3 regions of the Kribbella sp. VKM Ac-2571 genome follow, and region 3 is predicted to be linked to each of the others. Evidence: riboswitches for the same ligand, from Rfam matches in the RefSeq annotation. Region 3 holds a riboswitch; each other region holds the start of a gene.

Region 1 (6,989 bases), on a different contig from region 3:
ACGAAAGCGCATGTCGGGGCACTTCTTGACCAATGCGACACCGCAAGTGACCTGGTTCGCACCATTACTGGGGGTGCCGCCGGGTAGGGTCGCTAGTGAGGGTCGGTTGGGCGGCCCTCCCAGCGGTTCTAGGAGGTGTGCCATGGCGAAGGACGGCGGTCAGCAGCACAAGCAGCCGAAGCGTTCGTCGACCGAGGAAGAGGTCGAGCAGGTCGAGGCGTCGGAGGACGTCCAGGAGCGGAAAGAGCGGCTCGACGAGGACGTCGACTCGATCCTGGACGAGATCGACGAGGTCCTCGAGGAGAACGCCGAGGAGTTCGTCCGCGGATTCGTGCAAAAGGGTGGGGAGTGAACCGCTCGATGACATCTGATGCCTCCGGCCGGCTGCCGGAAGCCTTCCTGACCCCAGGCGGCTCGTCGTTCATGGACTTCCTGGCCGGGCACGCGCCCGACCTGTTGCCCGGACGACGGTCCCTGGGGCAGGGCGACCTGTCCAGCGAAGTCCCGCACGGTACGACGATCGTGGCCGCCACCTTCCCCGGTGGCGTGATCATGGCCGGCGACCGGCGGGCCACGATGGGCAACATCATCGCCCAGCGTGACATCGAGAAGGTGTTCCCCGCCGACGAGTACTCGGCGGTCGCGTTCGCCGGATCGGCCGGCTTCGGGATCGAGATGGTCCGGCTGTTCCAGGTCGAGCTGGAGCACTACGAGAAGCTCGAGGGCGCCACCCTCAGCCTCGACGGCAAGGCCAACCGGCTCAGCGCGCTGATCCGCGGCAACCTGCCGATGGCCATGCAGGGCCTGACCGTGGTGCCGCTGTTCGCGGGCTACGACCCCGACATCAAGGGCGGCCGGATCTTCTCCTACGACCCGACCGGCGGGCGGTACGAGGAGACCCACTTCTACAGCGTCGGTTCGGGCTCGCTGTTCGCCCGCGGCGCGCTGAAGAAGCTGTACCGCGAGGACCTGTCCGAGACCGACTGCGCGACGGTGGCGATCCAGTCGCTGATCGACGCGGCCGACGACGACTCGGCGACCGGCGGTCCGGACATGTTGCGCCGGATCTTCCCGGTGATCGGCGTGGTCACCGCGGACGGCTACCGGCGGCTGCCGGCGGACGAGGTGGCGGCGCTCGTCGACGCCGCCTGGGCCCAGCGCCACGAGCGTCCCGACGGCCCGGCCGCGGCGTCCCTGACCTGACCATCTCGATGATCATGCCCGATCGACTGATTAGAGGACGACACCTTCGATGAGCGTTCCGTTCTACGTCTCGCCCGAGCAGCTGATGCGGGACCGGGCCGACTTCGCCCGGAAGGGCATCGCCAAGGGCCGCAGCGCGATCGCGCTGCAGTACGCCGACGGCATCCTGTTCGTGGCCGAGAACCGCTCGCCCGCCCTGCACAAGGTGGCCGAGATCTACGACCGGATGGCGTTCGCCGCCGTCGGCCGGTACAACGAGTTCGAGAACCTGCGGATCGCCGGCGTCCGGCTCGCCGACATGCGCGGGTACTCCTACGACCGGCGCGACGTCACCGGCCGGGCGCTGGCCAACGCGTATGCGCAGACCCTCGGCGCGATCTTCTCCTCCGGCGGCGAGAAGCCGCTCGAGGTGGAGATCCTGGTCGCCGAGATCGGCGCCGGCCCGGCCGACGACCAGATCTACCGGCTCACCTACGACGGCTCGATCGCGGACGTCCGCGGTTACGCCGTGATGGGCGGCGCCGCGGACACGGTCGCGGAATACATCGGCGAGCACTACAACGACGGCATCTCGCTGGCCGGCGCGGTCCGGCTGGCAGTGGACGCGCTCGGCCACGACAGCACCGAGATCCGGGAGCTCACCCCGGACCAGCTCGAGGTCGCGGTCCTGGACCGGACCCGGACCCAGATGCGCAAGTTCAAGCGCATCTCCGAGGAGTCCTTGGCCGGCATCCTGAGCGAGTCCAGCCCGGCGGTGGACGCGAAATCGGAGCCGGACCCGGGTTCGGACGCGAGTGACGCGAGTGACTCCGGTGAGTCGTCGACGGCTGACACTCCAGTCGCGCCGCCGGCGGACGACGCACCGGTGGCGCCGCCGGAAGACTCGGACGACGACCGTCCGCTGTGACGGACCAGATCGAGAACTCAGCCGCTACCGACAAGGTGGCGGCTGAGCCGTCTCGGCCGGCCGACCCGGCGCCCTGGGAACTGCTGGGGGAGGAGCCGGGCTTTCACCGGTTCCTGAGCGTGAACCTGCGCCGGTACCGGATGCCTGACGGGCGCGAGGTCGATTGGGACGTGCTCGGCCCGAAGTCCGATGCCGGCATCACGTCCGGTGTGACCGTGCTGCCGTTGACACCCGAGGGCCGGATCGTCACGGTGCGGATGTTCCGGGCCGGACCGGACCGCGTCGTCACGAACCTGCCGGGTGGGTACGTCGAGCCCGGCGAAGACCCGGCGGTGGCCGGTGTCCGGGAGCTCGAGGAAGAGACCGGCTACGTCTGCGAGTCGCTCGATGTCGTCGGCTGGCAGTGGTCGGCGGCCTCGTCGACGTACCGCAAGTACGTCGCGATCGCCCGCGGCTGCCGCCCCGACGGGAAACAACAACTGGACGAGACCGAGGACTGCGTCCCGGTGGAGCTGTCCCTTGACGCGTTCCGTGCCGAGCTGCGCACACCCGGTGCGATGACGGGAATCGACGCCGCCTATCTCGCGTTGGACCACGCAGGCTTGCTCTAGCAACCAGCAATCTGTGGAGGAATCGATATGAGCGACTGGAACGCCAACATCATCACCGAGTTCCGGGACAACGAGGGCAAGGTCGGTGGCCAGTTCGAGGGCGCGCCGATGGTCCTGCTGCACCACTACGGCCGTCGGAGCGGGCAGGAGTACGTCGCCCCGACGATGTACCTCGCAGACGACAACGATCCGGACCTGATCTACGTTTTCGCGAGCAAGGGTGGCGCCCCCACGAACCCGGAGTGGTACCGCAACCTCACCGCCGCCGGCAAGGGCACGGTCGAACGCGGGACCGAGACCTACGAGGTGATTGTCAAGGAAGTGACCGGCGCCGACCGCGACCGGATCTACGCCGAGCAGGCCCGGCGGTATCCCGGCTTCGCCGACTACGAGCGCAGTACGGCGGGTATCCGCACCATCCCTGTGCTCGAGCTCAAGCGCGCATAAGGATCCAGGCGAGCTGGTCGGGCCGGTATCCTGGCAGCGGACCGCGACTGGCGCTGAGGTGGACGACCACCGGGGAACGGTCTGCCATCCGGCTTCGCCGCGCGCCTGGGCACACTTCTGACGCAGAGGAGTGCGCCGATGAGCGCAGAACTGATGATCGGGACCGACCTCGCCGCCGACATGGTCGCCAAGGCGGCCGAACGGGCACGGGTCCTGCAGGAGCAGTACGGCGTGCAGCCGTGTCTGGCGACCGTCCTGGTCGGTGACGACCCGGCGTCGGCGACGTACGTGCGGATGAAGCAGAACCGCTCGAAGAAGGCCGGGATCGCGTCGCTGAGCGTCGTACTTCCGGCCGAGACGACCACGGAGGAGCTGGTCGCGGAGATCACCAAGCTCTCCGCCGACCCGGCCGTGCACGGGATACTGCTCCAGCACCCGGTACCGGCGCAGATCGACGAGCGGGCCGCGTTCGAGGCGATCGACCCCGCGAAGGACGTCGACGGCGTCACGATGCGGTCGTTCGCGGCGATGGCGTTCGGGGATCCCGGGTTCCGCTCGGCCACCCCCGGCGGGATCATGCGGCTGCTGGCGGCGTACGACGTACCGCTCGAAGGGGCGCACGCCGTCGTGATCGGCCGCAGCCCGATCCTCGGTAAGCCGGCCGGCATGTTGCTGCTGGCATCGAACGCCACCGTCACGTACGCGCACTCCCGGACCCGGGACCTGCCCGAGCTGGTCCGGACCGCGGATGTGGTGATCGCCGCGGTCGGCAAGGCGAACTTCGTCCGCGGCGACTGGCTGAAGCCGGGCGCGGTCGTGGTCGACGCCGGGTACAACGAGGGCAACGTCGGCGACGTGCACTTCGCGGAGGCGGCCGAGGTGGCCCGGCTGATCACGCCCGTCCCGGGCGGGGTCGGGCCGATGACGATCGCGCTGCTGCTGGAGCAGACGGTCGACGCCGCTGAGACGGCTGTCCACTCTTTGACTACTCTGGCCTAGGGTTGGGGGACAAGATCTAAGGAGGCGGACGTGGCGGTACGGGCGATCCGGGGTGCCACCCAGCTGGACGTGGACGAGCGCGAGCACCTGCTCGAGCGGTCCGCGGAGCTGGTGAAGGCGGTCCTGGAGGCGAACGATCTGGAGAACGAGGACCTGATCAGCATCCTGTTCACCGTCACGTCGGACCTGCGTTCGGAGTTTCCCGCGGTCGCGGGCCGGCAGATCGGGCTGACCGACGTACCGCTGATGTGCATGCAGGAGATCCCGGTGCCGCATGCGCTGCCGCGGGTGGTGCGGCTGATGGTGCACACCGAGACGCCGCGGTCCCGGGACAAGATCCAGCACGTCTACCTGCACGGAGCCGTCGCGCTCCGCCCGGACTTGACCGGCGCCCAGTGAGCGCGGCGCAGTGAGGGTGGCGCAGTGGGGGTGGCGCAGTGAGTGAGTTGCGCGGGCCGGTTCGCGTTGTCGGCACCGGTTTGATCGGTACGTCGATCGGTCTGGCGCTGGCGCGGCTCGGTGTGGTCGTGGAGCTCGTCGACGGGAACCTGGACAACGCGCTGATGGCCGAGCGGATCGGCGCCGGCTCGCGGCTGGTCGAGATCGAACCGCAGCTGGTCGTGGTCGCCGTACCGCCGGACCACGTCGGCGCCGTGGTGGCCGAGCAACTCGCACAGACCAACGCCGTCGTGACCGATGCCGCGAGCGTGAAGTCCAAGCCCCTGACCGATGCGCGCCGGCTGACCGGTGACGTCAGCCGGTACGTCGGTAGTCACCCGATGGCCGGCTCCGAGCGCAACGGCCCACTGGCCGCACGCGCGGACCTGTTCGACGGCGCGACCTGGGCGATCACCCCGCACGCGACGAGCGCTCCGGAAGCGGTCGATCTCGTACGCCGGCTCGCCGAGGCCTGTGGTGCCCGGACGGTGGAGCTGTCGGTGGAGGATCACGACCTCGGTGTCGCCCGGGTGTCGCACCTTCCGCACCTGATGTCGGCGCTCGCCGCGGGCACGCTGGCGGACGCGCCGTCCTCCCATCTCGAACTGTCCGGCCAGGGTGTTCGCGACGTGACCCGGATCGCGGCCGGCGACCCCCGGTTGTGGACCCAGATCGTGTCCGCGAACTCGACCGCGCTCACCGGCCTGCTGGAGCAGATCCGCGGCGAGCTCGACCGGCTGCTCGTTGCCCTCGGCAAGGAAGAGGCGGCCGACGAACTGACCGCCATCCTGGGCCAGGGCGTGTCTGGCGCGGTCCGCGTCCCGGGCAAGCACGGTACGCCGCACATCGACCTGGTCACGGTCCTCGTCACGATCCCGGACCGGCCCGGTCAGCTGGCCCGGCTGTTCGCCGACGCGGCCGAATCGGGCGCGAACGTCGAGGACCTTCGCATCGACCACAGCCCGGGTCGCCCGGTCGGTGAGGTCGAGCTCGCCGTGAAACCGGGATCCGTCGACCAGTTGGTCGAGGTCCTGACCGACCGCGGGTGGGTAGTCCACCGGTAGGTTGTCCCCGGCCGAAGGTAATCTTCGGGCATGATCATCGCTGTTGACGGGCCGAGCGGCTCCGGTAAGTCGAGCACCGCGCGTGGAGTGGCCACGCGCCTCGGTCTGCGGTACCTGGACACCGGTGCGACGTACCGCGCGGTGACCTGGTCGGCCGTCGACCGCGGGCTGGACCTGGACGACACGGCGGCGGTCGCGCAGCGTGCCCGGGAGCTCGAGCTGGAGATCAGCACCGACCCCGGCCATCAGTTCGTGATCGCCGACGGGACCGACGTGACGGCCGCGATCCGGGAGCCGCGGATCAGCGCGGTGGTGTCGAAGATCGCCACCAACCTGGACGTCCGCAAGGAGCTGATCCGGCGCCAGCGGGAGATCATCGACGACGCCCAGAACTCGGCCCAGAACCCCGGACAGCCGGGCGGCGGGATCGTGGTCGAGGGCCGCGACATCGCCACCGTGGTCGCCACCGATGCCGAGCTCAAGGTCCACCTGACCGCCGACCAGGACGCGCGGATGTCCCGGCGCGGCGCCGAGCTCGAGTCCGGTTCGGTGACCGCCGAGCAGCTGCGGGACCAGATCGTCCGCCGCGACGCCGACGACGCCACCGTTTCGCAGTTCCTGGTCGCCTCGGACGGCGCGGTGACCGTCGACTCCACCCATTTGAGCCTGGAGGAGGTCGTCGACGTGATCAGCCGACTCGCAAAGGAGACCGTTCCCCAGGGCCGGGAGTCATGACGGCGAACGTCACCGGACACAAGGACCTGCCCCGCACGGACGATCTCCCGGCGCTGCCGTACCGGTTGGCGCTTCCGATGCGGGCGGTTGCCAGGTATTACTTCCGCCGTAAGTACAAGCTGACCATCCACCACGAGGACCGGTTCCCGCGGACCGGTCCGCTGCTGATGGCGCCGAACCACCTGAGCCTGCTGGACGGGCCGCTGCTCGGGGCGATCGCGCCGCGGATGCTGCACCAGCTCGGCAAGATCGAGGCGTTCGGCGGCCTCCAGGGGGCGATCCTGCGCCGGGTCGGCCAGATCCCGGTCGACCGATCGACGTACGACGTGCTCGCGATCCGGCAGTCTATCCAGGTACTGCGGGACGGCCGGGTGCTGAACATCTACCCGGAGGGCACCCGCGGCCCGGGCGACTTCAGCCGGATCCGGACCGGCGTGGCGTACCTGGCGATGGTGACCGGGGCCCCGATCCTGCCCGTCGCGCTGATCGGAACGCGGCTCCCAGGGGGCGACGTGGAGGGCTTTCCGCCGGCCGGGAGCCGGGTCGACGTGGTGTACGGCGAGCCTTTCGCCGTCGAGCGCGTAC
Region 2 (6,989 bases), on a different contig from region 3:
CCGAACGCGTGGAGGTCGAGGTGGACGGTTCGCCGACCGTCGCCTCGGTCTTCGCGGCGCTCGACTCCGACCACCCGGCGCTCCGCCGCCGCCTCACCGACGAGCAAGGCGCGGTCCGCCGGCACGTGAACATCTATCTCGGCAACGACAACATCCGCGACCTCTCCGGGCTCGAGACCAAGCTCACCGACGGGGACGAGCTCCTCATCCTCCCGAGCGTCGCCGGCGGCTGACGTCCGGCGCCGGCGAAAAGAAAAGACTGCCGTTCGGCGGCGGGCACGGTTAGCGTCGGGCGGCATGAGCAACGTCCTTCTCCTCACCGGCCCGTCGGGCTCGGGCAAGACGACCGTGGCCCGGATGGTCGCGACCGGCGCGCCGCGGCCGACGATGCACCTGACGACCGACGAGTTCTACCGCGGCATCCGCACCGGGTTCATCGCGCCGTACCTGCCGGGAGCGCACCGCCAGAACGAGGTCGTCGTTGACGCGATCGTCGCGACCGTGAGTGTGTACGCGCGCGGTGGGTACGACGTGGTCGTCGACGGCATCATCGGGCCGTGGTTCCTCGCCCCGTTCCGCGCGGCCGCCAAGGCGGGGGAGTGGACGATGTCGTACGTCGTCCTGCGTCCCGACCTCGGTACGACGTTGCAGCGCGGGCAGGACCGGCCCCACCCCGAGCTGACGGACGTCGACGCGCTCACCGGTCTGCACGGTGCGTTCGCGGACCTCGGCGCCCTCGAGTCGCACGCGATCGACACCAGTCGGCTCGATGTGGAGCGGACAGCTGCCAAGGTTCGCGAAGCCGTTGCCTCAGGTAACTATCTGCTCAGTGCCTGAACAGGCGGATCCCGGTTTCCGACCAGGTGATCCGGGCCGCCGCGCAGGCGGCCGCCACCTCGGGCGAGCGGATCGAACCGCCCGGTTCGGCAATGTGCGAAACGCCGTACCGCTGGGCCTCCACGACGTTGTCGGTGAACGGCAGCGCACCGTCGGAGACCATCGACACACCGGTGAGCGGATCGGCCGAACGGCGGGCCCACCAGAGCGCGGCCTTCTCACCGGCGAGCCGCGTACAGTCCACCCGCGACTGTTGCCCGGCGCCGATGCCGATCGTCATCCCGTCCTTCACCATCACGACCGTGTTCGACTGCGTGTAGCGGGCGACGATCATCCCCAGCACCACGTCGTCCGGAAGGTCGCGAGGCACCGGCAGCGCATCACGCTCCTGCGTCAGCCGCACACCGTAGAGTTCACGCACCTCCTCGGCCGGCGGCTCGAACTCCGGGTCCGCCTCCAGCACCAGGTAGGTCCCGCGCTTCTTCGCGGCGAGGATCTCCACCACGCCCTCGTCGTACCCGGGCGCGATGATCCCGTCCGACACCACCCGCTTCAGCACCATGGCCAACTCGAGATCCACCGGATGCGAGACCGCCACGAAATCGCCGTACGACGACTTCGGATCAGCGTCCCGCGCACGGGTGTACGCGGCTGCTACTGTCTCGCCGAGCGCGGCACCCGCCGGCGACACATGCTTGTACGACGCCGCAGCCGGTACGCCGAACCGCTCCGCAGCCTCCCGCACCAACTGCCATCCGGTCAGCGCATCGAGGACATTGATGTACGACGGCTCGCCGGCAACCACCGTGAACGGCGCATGGTCGATCGTGGCGGCTTGGTGCGGGTTCGTTCCATAGCGCAAACGCATGAGGACCTCCGACTAGATCGGAGGCGCCCAGGCGGACGACGCCCGTACGAACACTGTACGAACAGACCCGCTCCCCGGTGGTACTCCACCCTCGCCAGTCGCGGTGCGTCCAGCCTACTTCGTCGCGCGCACCACCAGCAGGCGTGATGCCTCGGTCAACGGTTCTCCGTGCCAGCCGCCCTCGATGACCACGTCCGAGAAGCCCGCTGCCAGCAGGTCAGCCGTGATCTCGTCGGCAGAGCGGAAGTACAGGACGTTGCGGTAGACCGCGTCGTGCCCGTCCTCGAAGACGTTGTGCGCGTCGAACGTCACGCGCCCGTTCGCGATCTCGATCAGCTCGAGCCACTCCTTCAGGTGCCCGGCCGCCGTGTCCCGTTCGCCGTACGTCGCCTCGCTCGTCCACTGCTCCCACGCCCGCGCCGCCGGATTGCGCGACTCGAAAGCGAGCACGCCACCGGGACGCAGCGCGGCCGCCAGCGCAGCGACCGCGGCCGCGTGCTCCGCGACGTGCATCATCGTGTTGCCGCTGCTGACCGCGAGATCCACATCACCGGTCGGCTCCACCGCCAGGTGGTCGCCGTCGATCCAGGTGACGGCGTCGGCGCCGGGCTGCCGGCGCGCGTACCCGAGCATGGTGGGACTCGGATCGATGCCGATCACGACGCGCCCGGGCGCGACCAGCGACCGGGTCAGCAGACCGGTTCCACAACCGAAGTCCAGGACCTTCGCGGTCCCCTCGGCCAAAGCACGGTAATAGTCGTGATCCTCACCGGACGGGTTGTCCAGGTCGTAGAGCTCCACCAACTGCTCGTCGCCGTACGGGTCATCGATCACCCACAGCACCTTACTGGGCGGCGGTCCAGGAATAGGGTGGGCGGCATGGTCGATGTGAAGCCCCGCAGCCGGACAGTCACCGACGGATTGGAAGCGACCGCCAGCAGAGGCATGCTGCGCGCGGTCGGAATGGGAGACGACGACTGGGCCAAGCCCCAGATCGGCGTCGCGTCGAGCTGGAACGAGATCACCCCGTGCAACCTGTCGCTGGACCGGCTCGCCAAGGCGGTCAAGGACGGCGTGCACGCGGCCGGCGGATACCCGCTCGAGTTCGGCACGATCAGCGTTTCGGACGGCATCTCGATGGGCCACGTCGGCATGCACTACTCGCTGGTCAGCCGCGAGATCATCGCGGACTCGGTCGAGACCGTGATGGAGGCCGAGCGGCTGGACGGTTCGGTCCTGCTGGCGGGCTGCGACAAGTCGCTGCCGGGCATGCTGATGGCCGCGGCCCGGCTCGATCTGGCGTCGGTGTTCCTGTACGCCGGTTCGATCATGCCGGGCAAGCTCGGCGACAAGGACGTCACGATCATCGACGCCTTCGAGGCGGTCGGCGCCTGTGTCCGCGGCCTGATCACCAAGGAGGAGGTCGACGCGGTCGAGCGCGCGATCTGCCCCGGCGAAGGTGCCTGCGGCGGCATGTACACCGCCAACACCATGGCGGCGTCCGCCGAAGCCCTCGGCATGTCGCTCCCGGGCTCGGCCGCCCCGCCCGCGGTGGACCGCCGCCGCGACGGGTACGCCCGCAGGTCCGGCGAGGCCGTCGTCGGGCTGCTGCGGAAGGGCATCACGGCCCGCCAGATCCTCACCAAGGAAGCGTTCGAGAACGCGATCGCCGTGGTGATGGCACTCGGCGGCTCGACGAACGCCGTACTCCATCTCCTCGCGATCGCCCGTGAGGCCGAGGTCGATCTGAGCCTCGACGACTTCAACCGGATCGGCGACCGGGTCCCGCATCTGGGTGATCTCAAGCCGTTCGGCCGCTATGTGATGACCGACGTCGACCGCGTCGGCGGCATCCCGGTGATCATGCGCGCGCTGCTCGACGCCGGCTTGCTGCACGGCGACTGCCTGACGGTGACCGGCAAGACGATGGCCGAGAACCTCGCCGACATCGCGCCACCGGACGTCGACGGCACCATCATCCGCGCGCTGGACAAGCCGATCCACGGCACCGGCGGCATCACGATCCTGCACGGCTCGCTCGCGCCCGAAGGCGCGGTGGTGAAGAGCGCCGGCTTCGACTCCGACGTCTTCGAAGGTACGGCGCGGGTGTTCGACGGCGAGCGTGGTGCGATGGACGCGGTCGGCTCGCTGAATCCCGGTGACGTGGTGGTGATCCGCTACGAAGGCCCGAAGGGCGGCCCCGGCATGCGCGAGATGCTCGCGGTCACCGGCGCCATCAAGGGTGCGGGCCTCGGCAAGGACGTCCTGCTGCTCACCGACGGCCGTTTCTCCGGCGGTACGACGGGACTCTGCGTGGGGCACGTGGCGCCGGAAGCCGTCGACGGCGGGCCGATCGCCTTCGTCCAGGACGGCGACCGGATCACCCTCGACGTGCAGCACCGCACCCTCGAACTCCACGTCGACCCCGAGGAACTCGAACGCCGCCGCGTGGGCTGGACCCCGAAGACCCCAGCCATCACCAAAGGCGTCCTCGGCAAGTACACCCGCCTGGTCCGCTCCGCCTCCGAAGGCGCTGTCTGCATCTAGGGACGGTCGTACCAAATGATGAGACACCGCGGCGTCCAACTTGACCGGGTCGCGGTCCGCGGGCGAATAATGCCTACATGCGATCGATTCTCCTCGTACTTGTGCGGCGCGCCGACTGACGCGACCACAGAGTCGAGCGCGCCCCCTTCAGCCCACCCGGCGGAGGGGGTTTTTTGTTGCCAATGCGACTATCTGCGACCCAGTAGTGCACCGGCGACAACCACGAGCGAGGATGGATCGGTCGCGAAGCAGTATCTGTTTCTTGGCATAACGTGACAGGACAAGGAAGGCACTCATGAGTGAGCAGCTGACCGGGGCACAGGCTCTGATCCGCGCACTGGAACATGCCGGAGTCGACACCGTCTTCGGCATCCCGGGCGGCGCGATCCTCCCGGCGTACGACCCGATGCTCGACTCGACCCAGATCCGCCACATCCTGGTACGTCACGAGCAGGGCGCCGGCCACGCCGCCCAGGGATACGCCGCCGCGTCCGGTAAGACCGGCGTGTGTATGGCGACCTCCGGGCCGGGCGCGACCAACCTGGTGACGCCGATCGCCGACGCGTACATGGACTCGGTGCCGATGGTCGCGATCACCGGTCAGGTGGCCGGGGCCGCGATCGGTACGGACGCCTTCCAGGAGGCGGACATCCGCGGCATCACGATGCCGATCACCAAGCACAACTTCCTGGTGACCGACCCCAACGACATCGCCACCACGATCGCCGAGGCGTTCCACATCGCCTCCACCGGCCGGCCGGGCCCGGTGCTGGTCGACGTGACCAAGGACGCGATGCAGACCACCGGCGTCGACTTCCAGTGGCCCACCGAGCTGTCGCTGCCCGGCTACCGGCCGGTGACCCGCCCGCACCCCAAGCAGGTGCGCGAGGCGGCCCGCCTGATCGTCGCCGCCGAGAAGCCCGTCCTGTACGTCGGCGGCGGCGTGATCCGCGCTCGGGCCAGCGCCGAGCTGAAGGAGCTCGCCGAGCTGCTCGGCATCCCGGTGGTGACCACGCTGATGGCCCGCGGCGCGCTCCCCGACACCCATGACCTGCACTTCGGCATGCCGGGGATGCACGGCTCCGTCTCGGCCGTCGGCGCCCTGCAGCGCTCCGACCTGCTGATCACCCTGGGCGCCCGCTTCGACGACCGCGTGACCGGCCGGCTCGACTCGTTCGCGCCGGACGCCAAGGTCATCCACGCCGACATCGACCCGGCCGAGATCGGCAAGAACCGGGCCGCCGACGTGCCGATCGTGGGTGACTGCAAGGAGGTCATCACCGACCTGATCGCGGCGCTCAGGACCGAGATCGCGAGCGCCGGCCGCACCCCGTCGTACGACGCCTGGCGCGGGCTGCTCGAATCGGTCCGCGCGAAGTACCCGGTGGCCTACGACGAACCCGAGGACGGCACGCTGTCCCCGCAGTACGTGATCGAGCGGATCGGCAAGATCGCCGGCCCGGACGCCGTCTACACCGCGGGCGTCGGCCAGCACCAGATGTGGTCCGCGCACTACCTGCCGTTCGAGAAGCCCGGCCACTGGCTGAACTCCGGCGGCCTCGGCACGATGGGGTACGCCGTGCCGGCCGCGATGGGCGCCAAGGTCGCGCGGCCGGACAAGACCGTGTGGGCGATCGACGGCGACGGCTGCTTCCAGATGACCAACCAGGAGCTCGTCACCTGCGCGCTCGAAGGCATCCCGATCAAGGTCGCCGTGATCAACAACCAGTCGCTGGGCATGGTCCGTCAGTGGCAGACGCTGTTCTACGACAAGCGCTACTCCAACACCGACCTGCACTCGGCCCGGATCCCGGACTTCGCGAAGCTCGCCGAGGCGATGGGCGGCGTCGGGCTGCGCTGCTCCGACAAGGACTCGGTCGACGCCACCATCGACAAGGCGATGTCGGTCACCGACCAGCCGGTCGTGGTCGACTTCGTCGTGCACCGCGACGCGATGGTGTGGCCGATGGTCGCCGCCGGCACCAGCAACGACGACATCCAGATCGCCCGCGACATGGCGCCGAAGTGGGACGGGGAGGAACTCTGATGAGTAAGCACACCCTGAGCATCCTGGTGGAGAACAAGCACGGTGTGCTGGCCCGCGTGGCTGCCCTGATCTCGCGGCGCGGGTTCAACATCGATTCCCTCGCGGTCGGTCCGACCGAGCATCCCGAGGTGTCCCGGATGACCATCGCGGTCAGCGTGGACGAGCAGCCTTTGGAGCAGATCACCAAGCAGCTCAACAAGCTGGTGAACGTGATCAAGATCGTCGAACTCGAACCCACGCAGACGGTTCAGCGTGAACTCCTGCTGGTGAAGGTCAAGGCGGACACCCTGACCCGCGGACAGGTGCTGGAGACCGTCCAGCTGTTCCGTGCGAAGGTGGTGGACGTGGCACCGGACGCGATCACGATCGAGGCGACCGGCAATCCCGAGAAACTCGAGGCCATGCTCCGGGTGCTGGAACCCTTCGGCGTCCGCGAGCTGGTGCAGTCCGGCATGGTGGCGATCGGCCGGGGCGGCCGCTCCATCTCCGACCGCACCCTGCGACCGGTCCCGGTGCCGCCGCCGCACGTGCAGACCGGACCCCCGAACGTGCAGGCGCGACCCGCCAACACCAGTGCCAGTACCAGTGCCAGTACCAGTGCCAGTAGCAGTGCCAGTGCCCAGGCCAGTACCCAGGCCGGTGCCGGCTCCGCGCACCACCCGGTGCCGGCCCCGCCGCCGGGCCGTACCG
Region 3 (6,989 bases):
AGGCTCCCCCACTGCGGGGCGTGAACTTCTTCACCCGGGACGCGGCGCTAGGTGACGCTCTGCGTCCGTACGCCGACCTCACGGGGGATCTCACAGCCGATCCCGGTCTGCTCCGGATCGGCGAGCTCGCGGGGTCCGAGGAAGCGCTGTCTCACGTTCTTCCGGCGAACCAGAACCCGCCGGTGCTGCGCACCCACGACCGCTACGGGAACCGGATCGACGAGGTCGAGTTCCACCCGTCGTGGCACTGGCTGATGGAGCAGGCCGTCGGATTCGGGCTGCAGGCGGCGCCGTGGACGAGCGAGCGCCCGTCACCGCACCTGACCCGCGCGGCCGGGTTCTACCTGTGGTCGCAGGTCGAGCCGGGCCACGGCTGCCCGATCTCGATGACGTACGCCGCTGTGCCCGCGCTCAAGGCGGACGCGCAACTCGCGAAGGAGTGGGTCCCGCAGCTCGCCGCCACGCGGTACGACGTACGCCGGCTGCCGGCCGCGGCGAAGAACGGCGTCCTCGCCGGGATGGGGATGACCGAGAAGCAGGGCGGCTCCGACGTACGGGCGAACCTCACAACGGCGACGCCCGCCGGCGACGTGTACCAGCTGAACGGGCACAAGTGGTTCTGCTCGGCCCCGCAGGTGGACGTGTTCCTGGTCCTCGCGCAGGCGCCGGACGGTCTGAGCTGCTTCGTCGTACCGCGGGTTCTTGCCGACGGCAACCGGAACCCGTTCGCCCTGCAGCGGCTCAAGGACAAGCTCGGCAACCGCTCGAACGCGTCGTCGGAGGTCGAGTTCCACGGCACGATCGGGTACCGCCTCGGCGACGAGGGCGCCGGCGTACGGACCATCATCGAGATGGTCGCGGCGACCCGGCTGGACTGCGTGCTCGGCTCGGCCGCGCTCCAGCGGCGCGCACTCGTCGAGGCGTGCTGGCACACGCAGCACCGCTCGGCCTTCGGCGGCCTGCTCGCCGACAAGCCCGCGATGCAGAACGTGCTGGCCGATCTCGCCCTGGAGAGCGAGGCGGCGACAGCCCTGGGCATGCGGCTCGCGGCGGCCGTCGACGCGTCGCTCGCGGGCGATCAGCGGGAGAGCGCGTTCCGGCGCATCGGGCTGCCGCTGGCGAAGTTCTGGGTGTGTAAGCGGACGCCGTTCATGGTCGCAGAGGCGCTGGAGTGCCTCGGCGGCAACGGGTACGTCGAGGAGTCCGGGCTGCCGCTGCTCTACCGGGAGTCGCCGCTGAACTCGATCTGGGAGGGATCGGGCAACGTCAACGCCCTCGACGTACTGCGTGCGCTCCGCCGCCCGGAGTCGCTCGAGGCGTGGTTGCTCGAGGTCGGTTCGGTGCAAGGTGCCGATGCGCGGCTCGATGCGGCGGTCAACGACGTACTGCAAGTGCTTGCTGACATCCAGAACGCCGAGGCCGGGGCGCGGCGGCTGGCCGCGCGCATGGCTCTGTGCCTGCAGGCCTCGTTGCTGATCAGGCACTCGACGCCTGACGTCGCGGACGCGTTCGTCGCGTCCCGGCTGGCCAATGACTGGGGCGGTGTGTTCGGGACGCTGCCCCGGACCACACCGTTCGCTGGCATCGTCGGGCGCGCGATAGGGTGAGCGGGTCGCGACTGGCGCGCTGAAGGTGGAGAACCACCGGGGAGCGAAACCCGTCGGCACCGTGCGCCTGGGTGCCTTCGACCCACTGCAACCGCAGGAGAGACAACGATGACTCAGTCCTTCGACGCCGCCGCCGCGTCGGCCGCGTACAACAACGCGCTGCAGGTGATCGCCGCGGTGGAACCCACCATCGCCGGCGCGATCAAGGCCGAACTCGCCGACCAGCGGTCCTCGCTGAAGCTGATCGCGAGCGAGAATTACGCCTCCCCCGCCACCCTGCTCACGATGGGCAACTGGCTGTCGGACAAGTACGCCGAGGGCACGATCGGGCACCGCTTCTACGCCGGCTGCCAGAACGTCGACACCGTCGAGCAGGCGGCCGCGGACCACGCCAAGGCCCTGTTCGACGCGCCCCACGCCTACGTCCAGCCGCACTCCGGCATCGACGCGAACCTGGTCGCGTTCTGGGCGATCCTGGCGCAGCGGATCGAGTCCCCGGCGCTGGCCGAGGCGGGCGCGAAGCATGTCAACGACCTGAACGACGAGGACTGGACCAAGCTCCGCAAGGCGCTCGGCGACCAGAAGATGCTCGGCATGTCACTGGACGCCGGCGGTCACCTGACGCACGGCTTCCGGCCGAACATCTCCGGCAAGATGTTCAACCAGCACTCCTACGGCACCGACCCGGAGACCGGCCTGCTCGACTACGACCTCGTCGCCGAGCAGGCGCGCGAGTTCAAGCCGCTGATCCTGATCGCCGGCTACTCAGCGTACCCGCGCAAGATCAACTTCGCCAAGATGCGCGAGATCGCCGACGAGGTCGGGGCCACCCTGATGGTCGACATGGCGCACTTCGCCGGCCTGGTCGCGGGCAAGGTCTTCACCGGCGACTTCGACCCGGTCCCGCACGCGCACGTCACCACGACGACGACCCACAAGTCGCTGCGCGGCCCGCGCGGCGGCATGGTGCTCTGCCAGCCTGAGTACGCCGACGCCGTCGACCGCGGGTGCCCGATGGTGCTGGGCGGTCCGCTCAGCCAGACGATGGCCGCGAAGGCGGTCGCCCTCGCCGAGGCGCGGCAGCCGTCGTTCCAGGAGTACGCGCAGGCCGTCGCCGACAACGCGGTCACGCTGGCCGAGGGCCTGATGAAGCGTGGCGTGAAGCTCGTGACGGACGGCACCGAGAACCACCTCGTGCTGCTGGACGTCTCGTCGTACGGCATCACCGGCCGGCAGGCCGAGTCGGCGCTGCTCGACGCGGGCATCGTCACGAACCGCAACGCCGTACCGCGGGACCCGAACGGCGCCTGGTACACGTCGGGTGTCCGGATCGGTACGCCGGCACTCACCACGCGCGGCTTCGGCGGCGACGAGTTCGACCGGGTCGCGGAGCTGATCGTCGACGTCCTGTCCTCGACCACGCCGACCACGACCGCGGCGGGCGCTCCGTCCAAGGCGAAGTACGTGCTGGCCGACGGCGTCGCCGACAAGACCAAGGCCGCTTCGGCCGAGATGCTCGACAAGTTCCCGCTCTACCCGGGCCTCGAGCTCAGCTGACACGTCGCGGCGCCCGCTCCTCGTTTCGGGGAGCGGGCGCCGCTGCGTCTGATCAGGTGTCCTGCTTGACTCCCATCAGGGCGTCCTGCGAGGGCTTCTCGGCTCTCGCGGGCATCAGGACCGCAGCGAGGATCGCGCCGGCGGCGGCGATGCCGGCCGAGACCCACATCGTGGTGTTGAGACTGTTGAGGAAGGCGTCGCGGACGTTGTCCAGCAGTTCCGGCGAGCCAGCCTTCTCGGCGACCGCGAGCCCGCCGGCCAGGCTCTTCTCCACCGCGTCGGCTGCCTGCGCGGGTAACGCGGCGGTGTCGACGTTGTTTCGGTAGACCGAGTTCAGCACGGTGCCGAGTACGGCGACGCCGACCGTCCCTCCGACCTGCCGAAACGCTTGCAACAGGCCGGAGCCGGTCCCGGCGCGCTCCGGGTCGAGGACGCCGAGCGCCGCGTTCATTGCCTGCGGCATCGAGCACCCGAGGCCGAAGCCGACCACCGCGAACCAGGTCGCGGTGTACCCGTATCCAGTCTCGAGATCGGTGAAGGCACCGAGCACGAACCCGGCCGCCATCACGACGAACCCGGACATCACCACCAGCCGCGTGCCGGCCTTCGCCTCCACCGGTTCAGCCAGCTTCGCGCCGACCGTCATACCGCCGATGAACGGCAGCAACTTGAGACCGGTGTGCAGCGCGTCCGACCCGTTGATGCCCTGGAAGTACTGCGGCATCGTGAACAGCAACCCGAAGATCGCGAACACCGACACCGTCAGCAGGACGGCGCCACCGGTGAACACCCGCTCGCTGAACAGCCGCAGCTCGATCAACGGTTCGCTGGTACGCCGCTGCCACAGCAGGAACCCGGCGATCAGTACGACGGCCAGCACGAGGAACACGATCGTCACGGTGTCGCCCCAGGACGCCTCACCTGCCTTGGTCACGCCGTACACGAGGGCCGCGAGGCCTGCGCTCGACAGGATCATGCCGAGCCAGTCGATCGCCGGGCGGTTCGCGCTGCGGCTCTCCGGGACGAGCAGCGTGACTGCTAGCGCTGCTAGGAAGGCGATCGGGATGTTGATCACGAAGATCCACTGCCAGCCGGCGTGGTCGAGCAGCAGGCCGCCGACGATCGGCCCGAGCGGCATACCGATGCTGTTGGCAACGACGAAGAACCCGATCGCCTTCTTCCGCTCCTCCGCGGTGCGGAACAGCACGGTGATCAGCGAGAGCGCGACCGGGACGATCATCGCCGCGCCGATCCCGAGGAACGCGCGGGCGGCGATCAGCTGGCCGGCCGAGTCCGCCAGGGCGCAGGCCAGGGACGCGAGGCCGAACAAGGAGAGCGCTATCGCGATGATCTTGCGCCGCCCGTACCGGTCGCCGAGCAGACCGGCCGGCAGCAGCAACGCGGCGAGCACCAGGTTGTAGCTGTTCGCCATCCACTGCAGCTGACTGGTGGACGCCTCCAGGTCCTTCGCCAGCGTCGGCAGCGCGACGTTGAGCACGGTGGTGTCCAGACCGAGCACGAGCACGGCCAGACACAGTGCGATGAGCACACCGAAGCGGCGGGCGCCGGTCAGCGTCTGCCCTCCGGAATCGAGGGTCGAGGTCATGAATTCAAACTATCAGAAGTCTGTGATAGTTGCGATAGATCAAATTACTGTAAGCTTCAACCATGGTGGAGGAACCGAGCCGAGAGGCCGTCAGCCAGTTCGTCGAGCGCTTCGCGGGGGTGCTGGCGAACAGCGGCGTACCGACGATGTCGGCGCGGGTGATGGGCGCGATGCTGGTCAGCCCGACCGGGACGATGACGGCGGCCGAGCTCGCCGAGTCGCTCCAGATCAGTCAGCCGGCCGTGTCCGGCGCCGTACGTCAACTGCTCCAGGTCTCCTGCATCTCCCGCGAACGGCTGCCCGGCTCGCGCAAGGACCACTACCGGATCCGCGAGGACGTCTTCGCCGCAATCCTGGAACGCCGCAACCTGGCCCTCAGCGAGTGGGAGTCGACCAGCCGCTCCGGCGCGTCCCTGTTCGGCGAGGACTCCCCCGTCGGCCGCCGCCTCACCGAGGCCGCCGACTTCTTCGCCTTCATCCACGCCGACATGGACCAAATGATCAAGAACTGGCGCGCGGAACATCCGCGGTGAACCGTCGCGAAGCCGGTCGGCTCGTCGGTACGGCGTGGTTGGACAGCGACTACCGGACGCGGTGGGAGACGCGCGTCATGCGGCGGCGCGTCCCGCTCTACCGCGTCGGGATCGCCGCCCTGCGTGCACTGAACGCGGTGACGGGTGGGCCGAACCGCCCGTCGCTGAAGGTCACCCGCTGGAACCGGATCGGGCCGCACGGCGGCACCTTCGTGATGGACAAGCTCGAGACGATGACCGGGCGGACCGATCATCCGGTCACCTCGCGGGCCGAGCTGCGCGAACGGACCTCGTTCGCGTCCCGGCTGGCACGGGCCGTCTCGGCGGACGAGTGGCCGCAGATCATCGCCGAGTACGAGCGGCGCCGGCGTGGCGAGCGTCCGCAGTACCGGTATGTCGGCCATCGGCCGCTGAACGCGACCTCGCACGCGTTGATGGACGAGGCGTGGGTTCGCGGCGAGCTGCCGACGGATCAGTACCGGGCGTGGAACGTGCTGAAGCATGAGGACGAGGGGGCGTTCTACAGCGAGTTCTTCACCGACGGAGGCGCGCGAGGTTATCCCGGTGGTGAGACGAATCCCGGTTTTCGGCTGGGGCGGATCATGTTCGACGTCAGTTGGCGGGAGAGAGCATCACTCGCAGGTGAACGCCACGTACTCCGTCGCAGCCGGCTCCTTCGCGCGAAGGAGCTGGTCAAGTTCTTCCGCACGGAGCTCAAAGAAGCGGTCCGGCCGCCCGTATCCTCCCCGGCGCAAGACCCCTCGAGTCGGACGCCTGCACGCCAGGACGCCTACACCGAGCCAGTTGTCGCTGCGATCGCCGACTTCACCAAGCCCGAGGCCCTGCGCTCCCCCACCGCCCGCGGCGAAACCACGCCGGATCGCAAACGCGCCTCGGCCATCGAGCTCGCCAACACCGTCGCCAAGGCTTTCCCACCAGCCGTACCAGCGAGGGCAGTGGGCGCAGCTGACGAAGAGGCTGCGGCTGACGGACAGGCGGGAGTGGTCAGCAGTGGGGTGGTCGAGGAAGGTCGGCCAGGATCTGGCGAGCCACCGCCAGGGCAAGGTCGTCCGCCCCATGCGGCGCAACAATCTGCGCACCCACCGGCAGCCCGTACGCCAGTCCAGCCGGGACACTCACCGCGGGATGCCCAGTCACGTTGAAGATCCAGCACGGGTCGCCGGTGACGATGCTCTGCTCGTGCTGGTCGTAGCCGTGGGCAACGGTCAGCGTGGTCGGCGTCACCAGTGCATCGACCTCGGCGAACAGGTCGGCCAGCGCTGTGTTGTTGAGGTCGCGAATCTCCCGCGCCCGGTTGGCGGCCGCCGCCTGCGCACCACGCCCGTTGTCCAGCCCCCACAACACCGACCAGGCCTCGTCCGTGGGCCCGAGCTTCAGCGGTACGTCGACCACCTCGACCCCGCACTCGCTCAGCCGCTCCCGCACCGCCCGATCAACACCCGGGTCCGCAGCCCACCGCCCCAACGTCGAGAAATAAGCAACCCGCCACCGCCGCGAACCCGCCAACGCCGCCCGCCCGCTCCCGCCTGCCCCGACCAGGTCTCCTACGTGCCGCCCCAGCTCGAGCGGCCCGGCCTCGGGCGGCCCGGCCTCAAACGGCCCAGGCTCAAACGGCCCAGGCTCAAACGGCCCAGGCTCAAGCGGTCCGGGCTCGGGCGGTACGAG

The links. Region 3 has a riboswitch for ZMP and ZTP ahead of EV651_RS28615 (glycine hydroxymethyltransferase). Riboswitches for the same ligand answer to the same signal wherever they lie in the genome.
Region 1: another riboswitch for ZMP and ZTP. It lies ahead of EV651_RS32755 (bifunctional 5,10-methylenetetrahydrofolate dehydrogenase/5,10-methenyltetrahydrofolate cyclohydrolase); the one in region 3 lies ahead of EV651_RS28615 (glycine hydroxymethyltransferase).
Region 2: another riboswitch for ZMP and ZTP. It lies ahead of EV651_RS31095 (5-aminoimidazole-4-carboxamide ribonucleotide transformylase); the one in region 3 lies ahead of EV651_RS28615 (glycine hydroxymethyltransferase).

What each region holds. Positions count from the first base shown of each region.
Region 1 covers NZ_SNWS01000018.1:147,716-154,704, reverse strand. Annotated here, with positions in the region: gene dop (depupylase/deamidase Dop) at 1-87, shown strand, start outside; gene EV651_RS32780 (ubiquitin-like protein Pup) at 143-352, shown strand; gene prcB (proteasome subunit beta) at 361-1,203, shown strand; gene prcA (proteasome subunit alpha) at 1,253-2,110, shown strand; gene EV651_RS32765 (NUDIX hydrolase) at 2,107-2,721, shown strand; gene EV651_RS32760 (nitroreductase family deazaflavin-dependent oxidoreductase) at 2,749-3,168, shown strand; ZMP/ZTP riboswitch at 3,202-3,286, shown strand; gene EV651_RS32755 (bifunctional 5,10-methylenetetrahydrofolate dehydrogenase/5,10-methenyltetrahydrofolate cyclohydrolase) at 3,307-4,167, shown strand; gene aroH (chorismate mutase) at 4,198-4,566, shown strand; gene EV651_RS32745 (prephenate dehydrogenase) at 4,605-5,669, shown strand; gene cmk ((d)CMP kinase) at 5,700-6,404, shown strand; gene EV651_RS32735 (1-acyl-sn-glycerol-3-phosphate acyltransferase) at 6,401-6,989, shown strand, end outside.
Region 2 covers NZ_SNWS01000016.1:205,400-212,388, reverse strand. Annotated here, with positions in the region: gene EV651_RS31105 (ubiquitin-like small modifier protein 1) at 1-233, shown strand, start outside; gene EV651_RS31100 (AAA family ATPase) at 298-837, shown strand; gene EV651_RS31095 (5-aminoimidazole-4-carboxamide ribonucleotide transformylase) at 827-1,705, opposite strand; ZMP/ZTP riboswitch at 1,724-1,817, opposite strand; gene EV651_RS31090 (trans-aconitate 2-methyltransferase) at 1,820-2,539, opposite strand; gene ilvD (dihydroxy-acid dehydratase) at 2,585-4,252, shown strand; gene EV651_RS31080 (acetolactate synthase large subunit) at 4,548-6,299, shown strand; partial or broken gene ilvN (acetolactate synthase small subunit) at 6,299-6,802, shown strand.
Region 3 covers NZ_SNWS01000014.1:203,821-210,809, reverse strand. Annotated here, with positions in the region: gene EV651_RS28620 (acyl-CoA dehydrogenase family protein) at 1-1,607, shown strand, start outside; ZMP/ZTP riboswitch at 1,607-1,687, shown strand; gene EV651_RS28615 (glycine hydroxymethyltransferase) at 1,716-3,164, shown strand; gene EV651_RS28610 (DHA2 family efflux MFS transporter permease subunit) at 3,217-4,770, opposite strand; gene EV651_RS28605 (GbsR/MarR family transcriptional regulator) at 4,833-5,303, shown strand; gene EV651_RS28600 (amidase) at 6,309-6,989, opposite strand, start outside.